Regions from separate parts of the Peribacillus sp. B2I2 genome, predicted to be linked through region 1. Evidence: predicted binding sites of a transcription regulator. Region 1 holds the regulator's gene; the other holds the start of a gene.
The links. Region 1 encodes NrdR, which represses ribonucleotide reductase genes. Its sites were predicted from a motif close to AACACNATATATNGTGTT; they were not measured.
Positions count from the first base shown of each region.

Region 2: ABIE66_RS18045 (vitamin B12-dependent ribonucleotide reductase) is a predicted target of NrdR. The motif match lies at 1,497-1,514, and genes of this name have one in related genera.

Region 1 is NZ_JBGCCB010000001.1:4,016,212-4,019,639, forward strand. It holds gene ABIE66_RS19855 (replication initiation and membrane attachment family protein) at 1-1,246, opposite strand, end outside; gene nrdR (transcriptional regulator NrdR) at 1,311-1,772, opposite strand; gene speD (adenosylmethionine decarboxylase) at 2,018-2,398, opposite strand; gene ABIE66_RS19870 (glyceraldehyde-3-phosphate dehydrogenase) at 2,754-3,428, opposite strand, start outside.
Region 2 is NZ_JBGCCB010000001.1:3,661,734-3,665,161, reverse strand. It holds gene ABIE66_RS18055 (rhodanese-like domain-containing protein) at 1-223, opposite strand, end outside; gene ABIE66_RS18050 (lipoate--protein ligase family protein) at 438-1,274, shown strand; gene ABIE66_RS18045 (vitamin B12-dependent ribonucleotide reductase) at 1,665-3,428, shown strand, end outside.

The DNA of each region.
Region 1 (3,428 bases):
TCCGGCCGCCCTTCGCAACATTCCTGCTTCCTTGAGCCCAGTCCTGATATTTCCGGTGTTCATTTTTAGCCAGTTCCATCGCCTCGATGACCGTGGAGACCTTCAGCCGTGCCCAATGGCCTGCCAGCTTTTCCACATAGCCCTTCGTGAACTTCATATCCGTTTTGAGCATGACATATTCAATCAAGACATTGACGACACCCGGATTCAGCTTTTGATTGATCATCACGCCCTCCACCACTTTCAAATCACCGCTTGATGGCTCAGCACCGCCTGACAATTGCATCAGCCGCTCCCTTGGAGAAATCGTCTCCAAATGACGGATCAGCTCTTGTTCCTGCGTTTTCGGTTCTTCTTTTTGTGTCCGTTCACGGATCGGCTGCACGCGATTGACAAGGGAAGGCATATCGGCCTGCCGTTCGATCTGATACCAGTCCCTCGCCGCCTTCCTAAGCATTTCCTCATCGATCTCATCATCCAATGAAACGGCATCCATTACTAGTTTTTGCATTTCAAGCGGATCAATGCCATATAAAAAAGCAAGCTTGGCAATCGTACTTTTTATTTTCGGGGTAAAGGCCTTTTTCGGTACGATCGAGGATTTCATCCCGGCAAATAAAAGTTCAAAATCAAATAAGTTGTCAAACCCCGTTGGTTCGACGCCATCCGCCCGATCGATGAATTGCTGTTCAGGCATCGGTTTCCATTCATTTTTCGCTTCATCCGTTACATATAAAGAGTCCAAGTGATCTGATGAGAATACCTCCGCAAAAGATTTAGTCACACTTTCATATTGATCCGTTAAGATATGATCATCACAAAAGAATCTCTTCAACCGGTTGAATTGTACTTTACCTATTTTTTTGTATAAGTAGATATTCAGCATTCCATCCGTGAAAAATTGCTGGGGGGAAAGCGGCGGGTTTAACTCATAGATAAATTCCTTCGTGTCATTCTCCGATTTCTTATATACATTCAACAAACCGATTCCCTCAAGTAAAAGCCGTGCTTCGTAAATATCACCTAACTTAAGGCCGATGGTATTCATTAATTGATAGTGTGAGGAGGTTTCCGACCATAGCCTGTTTTCCTCCAACTCACTCCACAACGTCATATAAAGGCTGATACAGATAGGTCCAATAAGAGGTTGATATAGTCGGGTCAGTATTTTCCGATCATAATCATGAAGCAGCCCCGCAGATGAGACCAAATATGAATCCGCTGGGAGCAATTCTTGCCAATGCATTGACATCTCCATTCAAACCTTTCAAAAGATGTAGTGAAAAAAGAGCCAAAGTAAATCTTCAGCTCTACTTTCTTTCTTTATTTATTAAATCTTTCAATTCATCGATAAAGACATTGATGTCTTTAAATTGCCGATAGACGGATGCGAACCGAACATAGGCCACCTCATCGACTTCTGCCAGCTTATCCATCACCATTTCGCCGACACTGTCGCTTTTCACTTCCGCTATGCCCTGATTGCGCAGTTCTTTTTCTACATAACTGGTAATTTGCTCTAGTTCTTTCAAGGGAACCGGACGTTTTTCGCAAGCCCTGATTAAGCCACGCAGGATTTTATCACGACTGAACTCTTCCCGTGTCCCGCCCTTTTTCACTACAATAAGAGGTGTTTCCTCCACCTTTTCAAATGTCGTGAATCGAAAACCACATGCCTCACATTCACGGCGTCGTCGAATCGATTTACTTTCATCGACTGGCCTGGAATCGAGCACTCTTGTTCCGTTATATTGACATGATGGGCATTTCATCATTATCAGCTCCGTATTTTATGTAGGACTCCCCTATCTAAATGTTCCCCAAGGAATTACTTTTCTACCTTAATCTTATATTAAAAGGAACGGCCAGTACAAGTAAAAAGTGTAACTTCCAGCAGTAGGCACTTTTTGTCATGCACTTGAAGCACCTTTATCAAAGTCTTTTTGTTCATGGCTATCTTACCCTATAAAATTAAAAAAGAGATGCACCCATGGCATCTCTGTGTATACGTGTTTTTTTATAGGGCACTTATATTGGCTTTTTTCATTTGTACAGGACCTAATCCACGTGGTAATTCTATGTTTTCACGTGTTTGCGCGTTCAAAGCTTCTGCAATATAATCTGCCGCAATATTCGGATCCAAGTTACCGCATGTATAGACATCAATGCTAGCATAGCCGTGTTCTGGAAAACTGTGAATCGTTAAGTGTGATTCAGAAATGATGACAACCCCACTAACTCCTTGTGGAGCAAACTTGTGAAAGGCAACTTCTCTTACCTCTGCACCTGATTTCAAAGCAGCATCAACAAAAATCTTTTCAATTAAATCGATATTGTTCAGTTTTTCAAAGTCACAACCCCAAAGTTCAGAAATGACATGTCTACCCATAGTTTCCATAGTGTAAGCTGTTTCCATATTAAGCTTCCCCCTTACCATGATTAAAAATTAAGTCTGATAACTACCACGGGGGAAAGTTAGTCCAAAGAGGTCCTAACCCTTTAAGTAGCCATCATGCAAACCGCTTTTGAAGAAGTTCACGATTCATAGTATATATGGTTTGAATTTTTTTTGCAACTCCAAATTAAATTTTTGGAAAGATAAACTTTAAATGTAATAGGGTTATAGTGAAGGGTCAAATTTGAGGAAGATTACTGTTTTCGGGTTTATTCAACGCCTTAAAACCGCCAGAATTGATTGATCAATGAATGAAAAATAGCCCGCTAAAAAATTTTAGCAGGCCCGTTTATATTCATTATTTTACTGTTAACTCGACTTCTGAAGTTTTTTTCAACTCGGACGCAACTAATTTCACAAGGTCCACTACCCGGTTGGAGTAACCCCACTCATTATCATACCAAGCCAGGACTTTCACTTTCCTGTTCCCAATCATCATCGTTGTCAAACCATCGATGATGGCAGAGTGAGGATTAGTTTTGAAATCGCTGGAAACTAAAGGTTCCATCGTGAATTCCATGATTCCTTTAAGTTCATTTTCCGAAGCGTCGATGAACGCTTGGTTCACTTCATCAATCGTGACATCACGGTTTAGGTCCACAACAAGATCGACTAGAGATACGTTAGGTGTCGGTACGCGTATCGCCATTCCATGAAGTTTGCCTTTTAATTGAGGCAACACCAGGGAGATGGCTTTTGCAGCCCCTGTGGTGGTAGGAATGATGCTTTCCGCAGCGGCACGGGCTCGTCTTAAGTCTTTGTGCGGGTTATCGATATTATTTTGATCATTTGTATAAGAATGTATCGTTGTCATTAAACCGTTGTTTATGCCGAATTTTTCATCAAGCACTTTTGCAACCGGTCCAAGACAGTTAGTTGTACAAGATGCATTGGATATGACAAAATGCTTGTCGATTTCCAACACTTCCTGATTGACTCCCATGACAATGGTAACGTCTTCATTTTTACCCGG
Region 2 (3,428 bases), 350 kb from region 1:
AGCGAGTTTTCATTTGCGTCATAGGGATGTTTCTTGCGCCTAAGATATGACCATTATCAAAATCATTCGGTTCCCGAACATCGATCAGTTGCACTTTTCTGTAGTTAGCGATAAATTCGTCCTGTGTTAATGTTTTAACGATTTTACGCTGGCGGTACCAATTAAAAAGTGAATACGCAATAACCACTCCCAAGATGATGAGCAGTGTATATAATAATTCCAAACATTAAAACTCCCTTCTACCTTAACGAATACAGACAATACTTATTATATAATTGCTTTACTTAATAATCAAAAAGAATTTTCATCAAATTCTTTATCGACTTGATAGCACTTTCTTTTTTAGAGTGTTAAAGTCTGTTAAACTACTACATGTGAGTTTTTTGTGGGGTATAACGGAATTACTGAAAAACAGTCTATTGAAACGAGGGTTTAGGATGACTAAAGAAAAATGGGGTTTTATAGATTCTGGAAATTGTTCACCGGCTTTTAATATGGCGATGGACGAAGCGCTTTTAAATTGGCAAAGCAAAGGGGAAATTCCGCCAATCATACGCTTTTATGGTTGGGATCCAGCGACATTGTCGATTGGTTATTTTCAAAAGGCAGAAGCGGAAATCGATATGGAAGAGGTCAAAAGGCAAGGCCTCGGTTTTGTTCGCAGACCAACAGGAGGGCGAGCGGTGCTGCACGAGCATGAATTGACTTATAGCGTAATCGTTCCAGAATCCTATCCGGGAATGCCAACTACCGTTACTGAAGCATATCGTGTCATATCTGAAGGAATATTAATGGGGTTCAGGAATCTTGGATTGGATGCTTATTTTGCTGTGCCTCGAACCGAGCAGGAAAAAGCGGCTTTAAAAGCGCCCAAGTCTTCCGTCTGCTTTGATGCTCCAAGCTGGTATGAACTGGTCGTTGAGGGCAGGAAGGTCGCTGGCAGCGCACAAACCAGGCAAAAGGGCGTCATCCTTCAACACGGGGCCATTTTGCTTGAACTTGATGATGAAAAGCTCTTTAGCGTATTTAAATTTTCAAATGACAGGGTTAAAGAGAGAATGCAAAAAAACTTAAAAAACAAAGCTGTAGCCATGAATGACATTGCCGGAAGAAAGATTACCATCCCCGAAGCGAAAGTTGCTTTTGAAAAAGGTTTTGCCGAAGGACTATCGATCGATCTAGAACCATACGTCCTCACTGAACAACAATTGCTGGAAGTGAAGGCCATTGCAGAAAGCAAATATGAAAGCGATGAATGGAATTTCATGAGATAGAAGAAGCAGAATAATTAAAGTGGAAAATAAAAAAGTTTTTTCAGATTTGTTTACCAAATAAGCTATTCCTTGCAGGAATAAGTCCTAAAAGGGATGGGGAAAAAGCAAGGTCCAAATTAATTGAAATCTGATGAAAAATTATTGTAAATCGACATTTTCCTCCCTTTTGCTAACTATATTAATTGATTTATCGTTTGACAAAATTAAAAGTCATTCAAAACAAACACAATATATAGTAGTTGAAATATTTAATGCGACACTATATGTTGATTTTTGAGTTTCGCTATGATAAATTTAGGGTACTTGTTAAGCGAAACGGACATGTAAGGCTACATATAGATTTTTGCGGCGGCAAGAACGGATCTTGAAACATATAAAGGAGAGGGAATTATGTCGGTTGTAATAAAAGAAGCTTTAAAGGTTGATCTAGAAAGGTTGAATAAGGATATTTCTTTATTTCCCCAGGTTCACCCTGTAACGGCTGATATGAAAATGGCGCATAAGGGAGTGTCCCGTCTAGTCATGCTTGACCGCTATTCTTTTAAGGATACTGAAAAAATCACACTCTCGGCAGGCGATTTCGTAGTGTTGACGATCAAGGAAGATCCGAAATTCCCAGCACGGGGTCTCGGTCACATCGTTGAAATAGATTGGGAAACCAAAAAAGCCAAGGTATTGGTGGATGAAGAATTCCGCGGCGTATTGGATAATCCGGAAGAAGTGGAGACGGGGATTGTAAACCGTCCGCTGGATATTATCGAAAAACCGCTTGAAATATACTATGAACAAATTGCGAAACGTAATGCAACAGGCTTGGCTTCAGTGGAAACCACTGAAGAAAAAAGAACGGAATGGTTCAATAAATTCTATGAAGAATTAAAGAACCTTAATTTTGTCCCGGCAGGTCGAGTATTATATGGTGCGGGTTCCAATACGGATGTTACTTATTTCAACTGCTATGTGATGCCATTCGTACCTGATTCACGTGAGGGAATTTCAGAACATAGGAAACAAGTGATGGAAATCATGAGCCGCGGCGGCGGAGTGGGTACGAACGGATCGACATTGCGTCCAAGGAACACTCTGGCAAAAGGGGTAAATGGAAAATCCTCGGGTTCAGTGTCATGGCTTGATGATATTGCGAAATTGACGCATCTTGTTGAACAGGGCGGTAGCAGACGCGGTGCGCAAATGATCATGCTCGCTGATTGGCATCCTGATATTGCAGAGTTCATCATCTCTAAAATGCAAAATCCAAGGATCCTTCGTTATCTAGTGGAAAACACTAAAGATGAGGCCATCAAGAAATATGCGACGGATAAATTGAAATTCACGCCGCACACCGAACAGGAAACGGCTATGTATCAAGGAATCATCAATTATAAAGAGATTCCTGGTCTAGGTGGATTTAGCGAGAAAATCATTAGGGATGCAGAGGAAAAGATCCGTACAGGCGGAACGTACAGTGTCCATAATTCCGATTTTCTAACTGGCGCCAACATTTCGATTTGCTTAACTAAGGAATTTATGGAAGCGGCAGAAAAAGATGAGGAATACGAATTGCGTTTTCCTGATGTTGAAAGCTATAATGCCGAAGAAATGGCTATTTATAATGCCGAATGGCATAATGTCGGTGATGTTCGCGAATGGGAGAGAATGGGTCACAAAGTTCGTGTTTACCGTAAAATCCGGGCTAAAGAGCTTTGGAACTTAATAAACATTTGTGCAACATATTCTGCTGAACCAGGTATTTTCTTTATCGATAATGCTAATGAAATGACGAACGCCAAAGCATACGGTCAACAGGTCGTAGCTACGAACCCATGTGGCGAACAGCCATTGGCCCCATATTCAGTATGTAACCTTGCTGCTGTCAATTTGGCTGAAATGGCCGATAAAGATAACAAAACCGTTAATTTCGAGAAACTTAGGCAGACCGTCGAAGTCGGTGTGCGTATGCAGGACAATGTCATTGACGCAACTCCTTATTTCTTGGATGAAAACAAAAAACAGGCACTGGGCGAGCGACGGGTTGGACTTGGTGTAATGGGTCTGCATGACCTGTTGATCTACTGTGAAACGGAATACGGATCTGAAGAAGGAAACATCCTGGTCGACAAGGTGTTTGAAACGATTGCGACTACGGCTTACAGG